DNA from 4 places in the Enterobacter sp. JH25 genome. Region 2 is predicted to be linked to each of the others. Evidence: predicted binding sites of a transcription regulator. Region 2 holds the regulator's gene; each other region holds the start of a gene.
The links. Region 2 encodes CRP, which controls carbon source genes, mostly activating them, when cyclic AMP is high. Its sites were predicted from a motif close to ATGTGANNNNNNTCACAT; they were not measured.

Region 1 (3,202 bases), 2.0 Mb from region 2:
AATTTCTTGAAGTTCAGTGGCAGTTTTTCAGACCACAGAACGGTGATGTTCGGCTCCGGAGAAGGACCCATGGTGTACAGGGTGTTCAGGAAGCGGAAGCTGTTTTTGGTTACCAGAGTACGGCCATCTACGCCCATACCGCCGATAGATTCGGTTGCCCAGATTGGGTCACCAGAGAACAGCTCATCATATTCTGGAGTACGCAGGAAACGAACCATACGCAGTTTCATGACCAGGTGGTCAATCATTTCCTGAGCGTCTTGCTCGGTGATTTTGCCTGCTTTGATATCGCGTTCGATATACGCATCCAGGAAGGTGGATACGCGGCCGAAGGACATTGCTGCACCGTTCTGAGACTTAACCGCGGCCAGGTAGCCGAAGTAGGTCCACTGGATAGCTTCCTGAGCGTTGGTTGCAGGACCAGAGATATCACAGCCGTATTTAGCCGCCATCTCTTTGATCTGACCCAGCGCACGGTGCTGTTCAGCAATCTCTTCACGCAGACGGATAGTCGCTTCCAGGTTTACGCCGTTTTCCAGGTCAGACTGGAGAGAGACGAACTGCGCGTATTTGTCTTTCATCAGGAAGTCGATACCGTACAGCGCAACGCGACGGTAGTCACCGATGATACGGCCACGGCCATAGGCATCTGGCAGACCGGTCAGAACGCCAGATTTACGGCAGTTCAGAATGTCTTTGGTGTAAACATCGAATACACCCTGGTTATGGGTTTTACGGTATTCGGTGAAGATTTTTTTCAGCATTGGGTCCAGCTCGCGGTTATACGCTTTGCAGGAACCTTCAACCATTTTAATGCCACCGAACGGGATGATTGCGCGTTTCAGTGGTGCTTCAGTCTGGAGACCAACGATTTTCTCAAGGGCTTTGTTGATGTAGCCAGCATCGTGAGAAGTGATGGTAGAAGCAACGGAGGTGTCAAAATCAACTGGCGCGTGAGTGCGGTTTTCCAGTTTAACGCCTTCCATTACGCTGTCCCACAGCTTGGTGGTTGCATCAGTCGCACCAGCCAGGAAGGATTCGTCACCTTCATACGGGGTATAGTTTTTCTGAATGAAGTCACGGACGTTGACTTCATTCTGCCAGTCACCTTTCGTAAAACCTTCCCAGGCTGTGGCTAACTTTTCATTAAGCTCGGACATGTAACACCTACCTTCTTAAGTGGATTTTTTATTTACTGCCTGAGACAACCATTAATGATGATCGCCGCCACGCAGGTAAATGACCCAGTATGTCAACCCAACTAACAGACCCCCACCGATAATGTTCCCGATAGTGACGGGGATCAGGTTATCAGTAATGAAATTCATAATAGTCAGGTGTGAAAAACTTTCCGGGGTTGAACCAACAGCAGTCCAGAACTCCGGGCTTGCAAAGTTGCGGATAACAATCCCCATCGGGATCATGAACATATTCGCAATACTGTGCTCAAAGCCGCTGGCAACAAACATCGCAACCGGCAGAACCATAATCATGGCTTTATCCATCAGGCTACGACCAGAGTAGCTCATCCAGACCGCCAGGCAGACCATCAGGTTTGCAAGGATGCCGAGAGCAACGGCTTCGATAAATGTATGGTGCATTTTGTGGTCGGCGGTTTGCAGGACGTTAAGCCCCCAGCCGCCGTTGGCGGTCATGTACTCGCCAGAAAGCCACATCAACAGAACAAAGAGCAGACAGCCAATCAGGTTGCCAACGTAGACGTTGAGCCAGTTGCGCCCCAGTTGACCCCAGGTAATTCTTCCGCTGGCTTTTGCCACAACAATCAGCACCGTTGAGGTGAAGAGGTCGGCGCCGCAGATGACGCAGAGGATCAGGCCCAGTGAGAAGCAAATACCACCAATCAGTTTCGCTATGCCGAAAGGCATCCCGGCAGTGCCGGTGGTGGCTGTGATATAGAAGACGAAAGCGATGGAGATGAACACCCCAGCCGTAATGGCCAGAAAGAACGTCGTCATCGGATGTTTCGTTGCTTTGTAGACACCCGCTTCTTCGGCAACTTTCGCCATCGCAGCGGGGAGTAATAGATCAAAAGGGTTGTCAGCTTTCACACTAACTCTCTCTTTATTAAGTCGGCGACGAGATACTAACAAAGCATTATAGAAGAGAAATTGATATAGATCATATCTCGCCTGGCCTATAGGCCCGCAGTGTGTGTGGTTTTACAGCAAAAGCGGAGTAAGTATTTGATTATCCGTATAAAAATAAATTTTAAAAGTTATGAAAAGAGTTGAATTTTTTCCTTCAGCCTCCCGTGGAACAGTTAATTAAAATGGAGTATTTATTAGAATTAGTAACAGTAAAGCCAGGTAAGCGTTTTTATATTTACCCGTGGTTAACTTAATTATTACAATTAAACGTCATTGCGGAAAAATAAAAAAAAGGGGCAATGAAATTGCCCCGTAATATAGCTCAGGCGATTGAATACGCCTACAGCCATTAATGTTATATGCGCTTATTTTGACCAGTAAGCGGCTTTAGCCTTCTGCAATTTTTCATACGCATTCAGCAGTGACTGATGCGCCGGGAAGGCTTTCAGATCGCTGTCAACCGCTTGCAGGCCATAGAACGGTTCTTCACCGCTCAGCGCCGCGCTGGCAGCTTCAACGGCATCTGCACCGTACATGCGGACGAAGGCGTTCAGATACTGCAATGGCTCGCGGTCGTCTTCCTGAGAAAGCAGGAGCAGCGTTTGCAGGCAACGGTAATAGTTAGTGCGCTCGGCGGAGAAGACGGACTGGTTAAACTCCATCGTCCACTCGGTCCAGGCCAAAGCCTGATCCAGATCGCCGCCCGCCAGCGCCAGCATCGCTTTTAGCTCGCCGATGCGCAGCGTGTACCAGCCGTTATCTTTTCCGGTTGCCAGACCCAGCAGTTCGCGTACGCGGGTGAAATCATCGTGTCCTTCTTCGTCCAGTTGGGCGATCAGGTTCAGATAATCTTCTTTATCCCACTCGCTGCCCGGCAGGGCCAGCAGGGTTTCACGCAGATGCGCGCCCATGCTGTTGTTCGCCAGCCACAGATCTTCTGCCGGATAGATGTCCGACATACCCGGCACAATAATACGGCACGCATAAACGCCGAGGTGTTCATAGTCGGCAATATAGACTTCCTGATCTTCCGCGTTGAAGATCGCCATCAGGGTGGCGAACTCTTCTTCCGTCGTACCGGCAAAGCTCCAGTC
Region 2 (3,202 bases):
CAGACATCCGGTTATTGCCGTTACGGGTTCGAGTGGGGCGGGAACCACTACCACCAGCCTCGCCTTCCGCAAGATTTTCGCCCAGCTTAACTTACGGGCGGCAGAGGTAGAGGGCGACAGCTTTCACCGCTACACGCGCCCGGAGATGGATATGGCCATCCGCAAGGCGCGCGATCTGGGTAAACACATCAGCTATTTTGGCCCGGAGGCGAATGACTTCGGCCTGCTGGAGCAAACCTTCCGTGAATACGGGCAAAGCGGTACCGGGCAGTCCCGCAAGTATCTCCACACCTACGATGAAGCCGTGCCCTGGAACCAGGTCCCCGGCACGTTCACGCCCTGGCAGCCGCTGCCGGAACCGACTGACGTGCTGTTTTACGAAGGATTGCACGGCGGCGTGGTGACGCCTCAGCACGACGTGGCGCGCCACGTGGATTTGCTGGTGGGGGTGGTGCCGATTGTTAACCTTGAGTGGATCCAGAAGCTGACGCGTGACATGAGCGAGCGCGGCCATTCGCGAGAGGCGGTCATGGACTCGGTGGTGCGCTCCATGGAAGATTACATCAACTTCCTGACGCCGCAGTTCTCCCGAACCCACATTAACTTCCAGCGCGTCCCCACCGTGGACACCTCCAACCCGTTCGCGGCAAAAAGCATCCCTTCCCTGGACGAGAGCTTTGTGGTGATCCACTTCCGCAACCTGGAAGGCATTGATTACCCCTGGCTGCTGGCGATGCTACAGGGTTCGTTTATTTCGCACATGAATACGTTAGTGGTGCCCGGGGGAAAAATGGGGCTGGCAATGGAGCTGATCATGACACCGCTGGTGCAGCGGCTGATGGAAGGAAAGCAAATCGCGTGAGTTGTTTTGCCCGGTGGCGCTGCGCTTACCGGGCCTACGGGCGTGCTTTTGTAGGGCGGGTAAGCGAAGCGCCACCCGCCAAAAATTAAGCCTCGATCACTTCATACGAATGGGTGATGTTTACCGCTTTCTCCAGCATTAGCGCCACAGAGCAGTATTTCTCCGCTGACAGGTCAACCGCACGCGAGACCGCCGCATCCTTCAGTTCTTTGCCGGTGACGATAAAGTGCAGATTAATATGCGTGAACAGACGTGGCGCCTCTTCGCGACGTTCTGACGTCAGCTTCACTTCACAATCGGTCACGTCATGACGGCCTTTTTGCAGGATCGACACCACGTCGATCGCACTGCATCCACCTGCCGCCATCAGCACCATTTCCATCGGGCTTGGAGCTTTATCGCCGGAGTTCCCATCCATCAAAACCTGGTGCCCGGAAGCAGACTCGCCCAGGAACGTTAACCCTTCAACCCATTTCACACGCGCTTGCATATTCACTCACTCCAACGTTGCATTTTTTATGACAGATTACGTGTACGTTACATTTCTCGCAACGGAAGGCGACCTGCGTCATGCTGAAGCGAGACACCAGGAGACACGCGGCGAAAGCTATGCTAAAACACTCTGGATGCTACAGTAATACATTGACGTTACACATGTATGCAGAGGACATCAAACTTTACTGGCTGCGAAACGTTACGACAGCCGACTTCCCAGGTATGGGTAAGAATTCGATTGCAACCCCAGAGTCCGGATGCATCTTATGACTCTGGTGACAGCTTATAACAGAGGATAACAGCGCATGGTGCTTGGCAAACCGCAAACAGACCCGACTCTCGAATGGTTCTTGTCTCATTGCCACATTCATAAGTACCCATCAAAGAGCACGCTGATTCACCAGGGTGAAAAAGCGGAAACGTTGTATTACATCGTTAAAGGCTCGGTGGCCGTGCTGATCAAAGATGAAGAAGGGAAAGAGATGATCCTTTCTTATCTGAACCAGGGCGATTTTATCGGTGAACTGGGCCTGTTTGAAGAAGGCCAGGAACGTAGCGCCTGGGTTCGTGCAAAAACAGCATGTGAAGTGGCTGAAATTTCTTACAAGAAATTCCGTCAGCTGATTCAGGTCAACCCTGACATCCTGATGCGTCTTTCTTCCCAGATGGCACGCCGTCTGCAAGTGACCTCTGAGAAGGTGGGTAACCTCGCCTTCCTGGACGTGACCGGTCGTATCGCGCAGACTCTGTTGAACCTGGCGAAACAGCCAGACGCCATGACCCACCCTGACGGTATGCAAATTAAAATTACCCGCCAGGAAATCGGTCAGATCGTCGGCTGCTCCCGTGAAACAGTGGGCCGTATCCTGAAGATGCTGGAAGACCAGAACCTGATCTCCGCCCACGGTAAAACCATCGTGGTTTACGGGACCCGTTAATTCCGGTAAAACGGCGTGCCGCCGCAGGGTGGCACGCCGTTTTTGTCTCTACTCCTTATGTGGCGCAGGCTGATCTATCACCCGGAAGTTAACTACGCACTGCGACAAACGCTGGTGTTGTGTCTTCCCGTGGCCGTGGGCCTGATCCTCGGACATCTTCAGCAAGGCCTGCTGTTTTCCCTCGTGCCCGCCTGCTGCAACATTGCCGGTCTGGACACCCCGCATAAACGCTTTTTCAAACGCCTGATTATTGGCGGCTGCCTGTTTGCCGGCTGTAGCCTTGCCGTGCAACTCTTACTGGCCCGCGACATTCCTCTGCCGCTGATCCTGACCGTGCTGGCGATGACGCTTGGCGTAACCGCTGAAATCAGCTCGCTGCACGCCCGCCTGCTTCCCGCGTCGCTGATTGCCGCCATCTTCACCTTAAGCCTTGCGGGCAATATGCCGGTGTGGGAGCCATTGCTGATCTACGCCCTCGGCACGCTGTGGTACGGGCTGTTTAACTGGTTCTGGTTCTGGTTGTGGCGGGAACAGCCGCTTCGCGAATCCCTGAGCCTGCTCTACGTGCAGCTTGCTGAATACTGCGAAGCAAAATACACCCTGCTCACGCAACATACCGACCCGGAAAAATCCCTGCCGCCGCTGCTGGCACGCCAGCAAAAAGTGGTGGATCTGATCAGCCAGTGCTATCAGCAGTTGCACATGCTTGCCGCCAACAAAAATCATGAATATAAGCGGCTGCTGCGTACCTTCCAGGTCGGGCTGGATTTGCAGGAGCATATTTCCGTCAGCCTTCATAATCCGGAAGAGGTGCAAAAGCTGGTGGAGCGCAGCCATGCGGAAGCGGTGATCCGCTGGAACGCGCAGACCGTCGCGGCGCGCCTGCGGGTGCTGGCTGACGATATCC
Region 3 (3,202 bases), 1.9 Mb from region 2:
TCAATCTGGTGCCCGGCCTGAACAAAACCCATCTTGAAAGTTCGGTATTCCGGTATGTGCAGGAGACGCTGGGGCTGAAGATCATGGGATCGTATCGTGTGGTGCGGGCGCTGAAGCCCAGTGCGCTGGATATGCAGCATCTGGTCTGTGAGCCAACCGACCCGGTGCTGGAGGTCGAGCAGGTGATCTATCTGGAAGATGGTACGCCGCTGGAGTACGCCCATTGTCACTATCGCTATGACCATGGCGGCATCGTAATTGTGAATAACGGATAAAAAAAAGCGGGCCTTGAGGCCCGCTTTGTTCGTGCTCGCGATTAGTTCAAACGCACCGGCATACCGGAACGGTTCTGAATCGCCTGATCAACGATGGTCGTGTCAACATCCGCCTGAGAGGTAACGGACTGCACCGCGCTGGTCAGCTTAATCGGTACGATTTCGTTGTTGTTGATCTGATCTTCGCTGGTGGACAGCGGGTTATGCACTTCAATGTAACGGCTGCCGTCCGGCTCTGACGTCGCTTTCACCGGTTCGTTAATGAACTGCACGCGCGTACCGACCGGCACGTTATCGAACAGGAATTTGATGTCTTCATTACGCAGACGTACGCAGCCGTGGCTTACGCGCAGGCCGATACCGAAGTTGGCGTTAGTACCGTGGATGGCATACAGACGGCCAATGTACAGCGCGTACAGACCCATCGGGTTATCCGGGCCAGCAGGCACAACCGCCGGTAGCGGTTCACCGGCAGCAATGTACTCAGCGTGCATTTTGGCGGTCGGCGTCCAGGTTGGGCCCGCTTTCTTACGCTCCACTTTGGTGGTCCAGTTCAGCGGGGTGTCTTTACCCAGCTGACCGATACCGATAGGCAGAACGATCACGGTGTTGGTGCCTTTCGGGTAGTAATACAGACGCATTTCGGCGCTGTTAATCACGATACCTTCGTGCACGGTATCCGGCAGGATCAGCTGCTGTGGAATGTTGAGTACGGTACCCGCTTTCGGCAGATACGGGTCAACGCCCGGGTTCGCTTCCAGCATGTTAGACAGGCCGAGCTGATACTGCGCCGCGAAGTATTCCAGCGGCTGAGTGTTACCTTCCGGAACTGTCACCACCTGGTTTTCACCCACCAGACGGCTTCCGTCTGTCGGCAGGGGATACGTCACCGCAGACGCGGTCTTACAAAAACCTACTACGGCTAACGCCGCCGCAAAAAGCGTTGTTAATTTCATGTTCATGTTATGCGAGGTATCTAAGCCATTCTGGCGATGAGTTGAGAAGTCTGAATCTGTAATGGGAGCGCATTATATGTGCATTCCCGTTAACTGGGAATTCAGATGTGTACGAAATCACATTTTTTTCGATTTTGTTAAAGTTTAGTGGATTACCGCAACACAGGATCTCAATTCGGAATTGTGGCATAATGCCGCGTTTATCACACTTTTCGCAGGAATCTCTCCGTGTTAGTTACCAGCAACGTCACTATGCAGTTTGGCAGTAAGCCGCTGTTCGAAAATATTTCCGTCAAATTTGGCGGCGGCAACCGTTACGGCCTGATTGGTGCCAACGGTAGCGGAAAATCCACCTTTATGAAGATCCTCGGCGGTGACCTGGAGCCGACGCTGGGCAACGTGTCGCTCGACCCGAACGAGCGTATCGGTAAGCTGCGTCAGGATCAGTTCGCCTTCGAAGAGTTCACCGTGCTCGACACCGTGATCATGGGGCATGCGGAGCTGTGGGAAGTGAAGCAGGAGCGCGATCGTATCTACGGTCTCGCTGAGATGAGCGAAGAAGACGGTTACAAAGTGGCCGACCTGGAAACGCAATATGGCGAAATGGACGGCTACTCTGCGGAAGCGCGTGCGGGCGAACTGCTGCTGGGCGTCGGCATTCCTGTTGAACAGCACTATGGTCCGATGAGCGAAGTTGCGCCAGGCTGGAAGCTGCGTGTGCTGCTGGCGCAGGCGCTGTTCTCTAACCCGGACATCCTGCTGCTCGACGAACCGACCAACAACCTGGACATCGACACCATCCGCTGGCTGGAGCAGACCCTGAACGATCGCGACAGCACCATGATCATCATCTCGCACGACCGTCACTTCCTGAACATGGTGTGTACCCACATGGCGGATCTGGATTACGGCGAGCTGCGCGTTTATCCGGGCAACTACGATGAGTACATGACGGCGGCAACCCAGGCGCGTGAACGTCTGCTTGCCGACAACGCCAAGAAGAAAGCGCAGATTGCGGACCTGCAATCCTTCGTGAGCCGCTTCAGCGCTAACGCCTCTAAATCGCGCCAGGCAACGTCGCGTGCCCGTCAGATCGACAAAATCAAGCTGGAAGAGGTAAAAGCCTCCAGCCGTCAGAACCCGTTCATTCGCTTCGAGCAGGACAAGAAGCTGTTCCGTAACGCGCTGGAAGTGGAAGCCCTCACCAAAGGCTTCGATGAAGGCCCGCTGTTCAAAAACTTCAACCTGCTGCTGGAAGTGGGCGAGAAGATTGCTATCCTGGGTGCCAACGGCGTGGGTAAATCCACTATGCTGAAAACTCTGGTGGGCGAAATGCAACCGGATAACGGTACCGTGAAATGGTCTGAAAACGCGCAGATTGGTTACTACGCGCAGGACCATGAATATGAGTTCGAAAACGATCTGACCGTCTTCGACTGGATGAGCCAGTGGAAGCAGGAAGGCGACGACGAGCAGGCGGTACGCAGCATTCTGGGGCGTCTGCTGTTCAGCCAGGACGACATCAAAAAGCCCGCCAAAGTGCTCTCCGGTGGTGAAAAGGGCCGTATGCTGTTCGGCAAGCTGATGATGGAAAAACCGAATATCCTGGTGATGGACGAACCAACCAACCACCTGGATATGGAATCGATCGAATCCCTGAACATGGCGCTGGAAATGTATCAGGGCACCCTGATCTTCGTCTCTCACGACCGTGAGTTCGTCAGCTCCCTGGCGACCCGCGTGATCGAAATCACGCCAGAGCGCGTGGTGGACTTCACCGGTAACTACGAAGATTACCTGCGCAGTAAAGGTATCGAGAGTTAAAAAAATAGCCGGGTGGCGGCTTCGCCTTACCCGGCCTACGTTCTATCCCCTCTCCCTGTGGGAGAGGGTTAGGGTGAGGGCATCAGGCCGCACTAAACCACCCACTCGCCTCCTTCAACCCCGTTCACCCGCAGCGTACGTTTTTCC
Region 4 (3,202 bases), 1.2 Mb from region 2:
TTGACTATTAGGCTTGCCTTGTGGCATGCCTGGAATGGGGCTTGAGATGGACGGTGCGGTACAGCACGCGCCACAGTCGGAACGACAATCCATACATGCTCTCTGTTGGTGGCAGATGCCCGCGCAGTCGGGCATTGCGCGCACAGTAACACCTTTTATGTATTGATAGCAAAACCCACGAATTCCGCTTGCCTGAAAGGCCGCGCGCGAGTAATTTGGCGCGATATTTTTTACCTCCCGTAAACAGGATTACTGCAATGCCAAGAGCGAACGAAATCAAGAAAGGTATGGTACTGAATTACAACGGCAAACTGCTGATTGTGAAAGATATCGACATTCAGGCACCCAGCGCCCGTGGCGCAGCAACGCTGTATAAAATGCGTTTCTCCGATGTCCGTACCGGCCTGAAAGTGGAAGAACGTTTTAAAGGCGACGATATCGTGGATACCGTGACCCTGACCCGTCGCTACGTTGATTTCTCCTACATTGACGGCAACGAATACGTGTTCATGGATAAAGAAGATTACACCCCGTATATCTTCACCAAAGATCAGATCGAAGAAGAGCTGCTGTTTATTCCTGAAGGTGGAATGCCGGACATGCAGGTGCTGACCTGGGATGGCGTGCTGCTGGCGCTGGAGCTGCCGCAGACCGTTGATCTGGAAATCGTTGAAACGGCACCGGGCATCAAAGGCGCGTCTGCAAGCGCGCGTAACAAACCGGCTACCCTGACTACCGGTCTGGTCGTACAGGTGCCAGAATACCTGTCAGCGGGCGAGAAAATCCGTATCCATATCGAAGAAAAACGCTATATGGGTCGCGCTGACTGATTGTGGCGTTTGCCGGGTGGCAGCTGCGCCTTACCCGGCCTACAAAAACACAAAAACCGGCCTCAGAGCCGGTTTTTCGTAGGCCCGGTAAGCGTAGCGCCACCGGGCAATCAGGCTTACAGAAGCTCTGGATACTTCGTCATTTTCAGCGCCAGCTCGATACCGCGCACTTCCGCCATCCCTTTCAGACGGCCAATCGCCGAATACCCTGGATTCGTTTTCTTGCGCAGATCGTCCAGCATCTGATGCCCGTGATCCGGACGGAACGGGATAGGACGTACATCCCCCGCCTGCTTACGACGTACTTCTTCAGAGAGAATGGCATCCACCACCGCAACCATGTTCACGTCGCCGCCAAGGTGGGCTGCTTCATGGAAGGTTTTTGGATTCTCTTCACGGCAGGTTGCACGCAGGTGAGTGAAATGAATGCGATCCCCAAAGGTTTCGATCATCCGCACCAGATCGTTATCCGCACGCACGCCGTAAGAGCCCGTACACATGGTAAAGCCGTTGTAGATGCTGTCTACCGTCTCTTTTAGCCACTGCATATCCTCAATGGTCGACACGATACGCGGCAGGCCGAGGATTGGGCGCGGAGGATCGTCCGGATGGACCGCCAGCCGCACGCCCGCTTCTTCTGCCACCGGCACAATAGCGCGCAGGAAGTGCGCCATGTTTTCACGCAGCTGGTTTTTATCGATATCGCCATATTCCGCCAGGCGCGCGCGGAACTGATCGAGGGTATAGCCCTCTTCCGCCCCCGGCAGGCCCGCGATAATATTGCGAACCAGCTTCTCAATGTCCGCTTCACTGGCGGCATTGAACCACGCCAGCGCCTGCTGCTGCTCTTCGGCGGTGTAGTCTGCTTCCGCCCCCGGACGCTTCAGAATGTGCAGCTCGAAAGCCGCAAAAGCGATTTGATCGAAACGCAGCGCCTTCGAACCATCGGCCATTTCATATTCCAGGTCGGTACGCGTCCAGTCCAGAATTGGCATAAAGTTATAGCAGACGGTATCAATACCGCAGGCCGCCAGGTTACGAATGCTCTGCTGATAATTCGCAATCCAGGTTTCACACTCACCGGAGTGGGTTTTGATATCTTCGTGAACCGGAATACTTTCCACGACAGACCAGGTTAGACCCTTCTCTGCCAGCTGTGCCTGACGCTTTTGGATTTCCTCCACCGGCCACACCTGACCGTTCGGAATATGATGCAGCGCCGTGACCACACCCGTTGCGCCAGCCTGACGCACATCATCAAGAGAAACCGGATCGTTCGGCCCGTACCAACGCCAGGTTTGTTCCATTGCCCCACCCTCTCAAGTTGTTATACCAATATGGATTACCTCAATGACGACTACCATACATGTTTAATCGAAGTGGTCAACACAGCGCGCGACATTGATTGATCAAACTCACATAACCGGGATATTTACGGCTTACCAATTTAATTTGTTGTCATATAACTTTACACTGGCATTGTTAATTAATGGTTAATCAGGTGTGTACTACATGAAGACTATTGCCTCCACCGCGCTTCCTGCTCATGTCCAGCAGCCCCGCTACGATCGCGAGCAGTTACGCTCCCGCATCGTCCATTTCGGCTTTGGCGCGTTCCACCGGGCGCATCAGGCGTTGTTAACAAACCGGGTGCTGAACGCCAAAGGAGGCGACTGGGGTATTTGTGAGATTAGCCTCTTTAGCGGCGATGTTCTCATGCGCCAGCTCCGCGCGCAGGATCATCTGTTTACCGTGCTGGAGAAAGGTGCCGAAGGCAATCAGCCCATTATTATCGGTGCGGTAAAAGAGTGCCTGAACGCAAAACTCGACTCGCTGGCAGCCATTATTGAGAAGTTCTGCGAACCGCAGGTGGCCATTGTCTCCCTCACCATTACCGAAAAAGGCTACTGCATCGATCCGGCGACGGGGAAACTGGATATGCACAACAGCCGCATTCTGCACGATCTTGAGCATCCGTCTGAGCCGCATTCCGCGCCGGGTATTCTGGTCGAAGCGCTTCATCGCCGCCGCGAGCGCAGCCTGCCAGCGTTTACCGTGCTCTCCTGCGACAACATTCCCGATAACGGCCACGTGGTGAAAAATGCCGTTCTCGGCATGGCCGGAAAGCGTTCCGCAGAGCTGGCCGGATGGATCGAGGCGCACGTGAGCTTCCCTGGCACCATGGTCGACCGAATCGTGCCCGCCGCCACTGACGCCTCACTCGCGGAAATCACCCAGGAACTTGGCGTTGAAGATCCCTGCGCCATCAGCTGTGAACCGTTCATTCAGTGGGTAGTGGAAGATAACTTTGTCGCCGGGCGTCCGGAATGGGAGGTTGCAGGCGTACAGATGGTTGAGGATGTCCTGCCCTG

Region 1: a site for CRP is predicted at 2,128-2,145, ahead of focA (formate transporter FocA). Genes of this name have one in related genera too.
Region 3: a site for CRP is predicted at 1,337-1,354, ahead of ldtB (L,D-transpeptidase). Genes of this name have one in related genera too.
Region 4: a site for CRP is predicted at 2,234-2,251, ahead of uxuA (mannonate dehydratase). Genes of this name have one in related genera too.

The regions. Positions count from the first base shown of each region.
Region 1 is NZ_CP091319.1:1,548,373-1,551,574, forward strand. It holds gene pflB (formate C-acetyltransferase) at 1-1,160, opposite strand, end outside; gene focA (formate transporter FocA) at 1,212-2,069, opposite strand; gene ycaO (30S ribosomal protein S12 methylthiotransferase accessory factor YcaO) at 2,474-3,202, opposite strand, start outside.
Region 2 is NZ_CP091319.1:4,265,828-4,269,029, forward strand. It holds gene L2Y28_RS20615 (phosphoribulokinase) at 1-862, shown strand, start outside; gene L2Y28_RS20620 (OsmC family protein) at 948-1,352, opposite strand; gene crp (cAMP-activated global transcriptional regulator CRP) at 1,663-2,295, shown strand; gene L2Y28_RS20630 (YccS/YhfK family putative transporter) at 2,353-3,202, shown strand, end outside.
Region 3 is NZ_CP091319.1:1,424,535-1,427,736, forward strand. It holds gene L2Y28_RS06760 (GntR family transcriptional regulator) at 1-275, shown strand, start outside; gene ldtB (L,D-transpeptidase) at 317-1,237, opposite strand; gene L2Y28_RS06770 (ABC-F family ATPase) at 1,460-3,055, shown strand; gene L2Y28_RS06775 (TIM-barrel domain-containing protein) at 3,148-3,202, opposite strand, start outside.
Region 4 is NZ_CP091319.1:3,039,185-3,042,386, forward strand. It holds partial or broken gene L2Y28_RS14555 (YkgJ family cysteine cluster protein) at 10-93, opposite strand; gene yeiP (elongation factor P-like protein YeiP) at 258-830, shown strand; gene uxuA (mannonate dehydratase) at 947-2,137, opposite strand; gene L2Y28_RS14570 (mannitol dehydrogenase family protein) at 2,343-3,202, shown strand, end outside.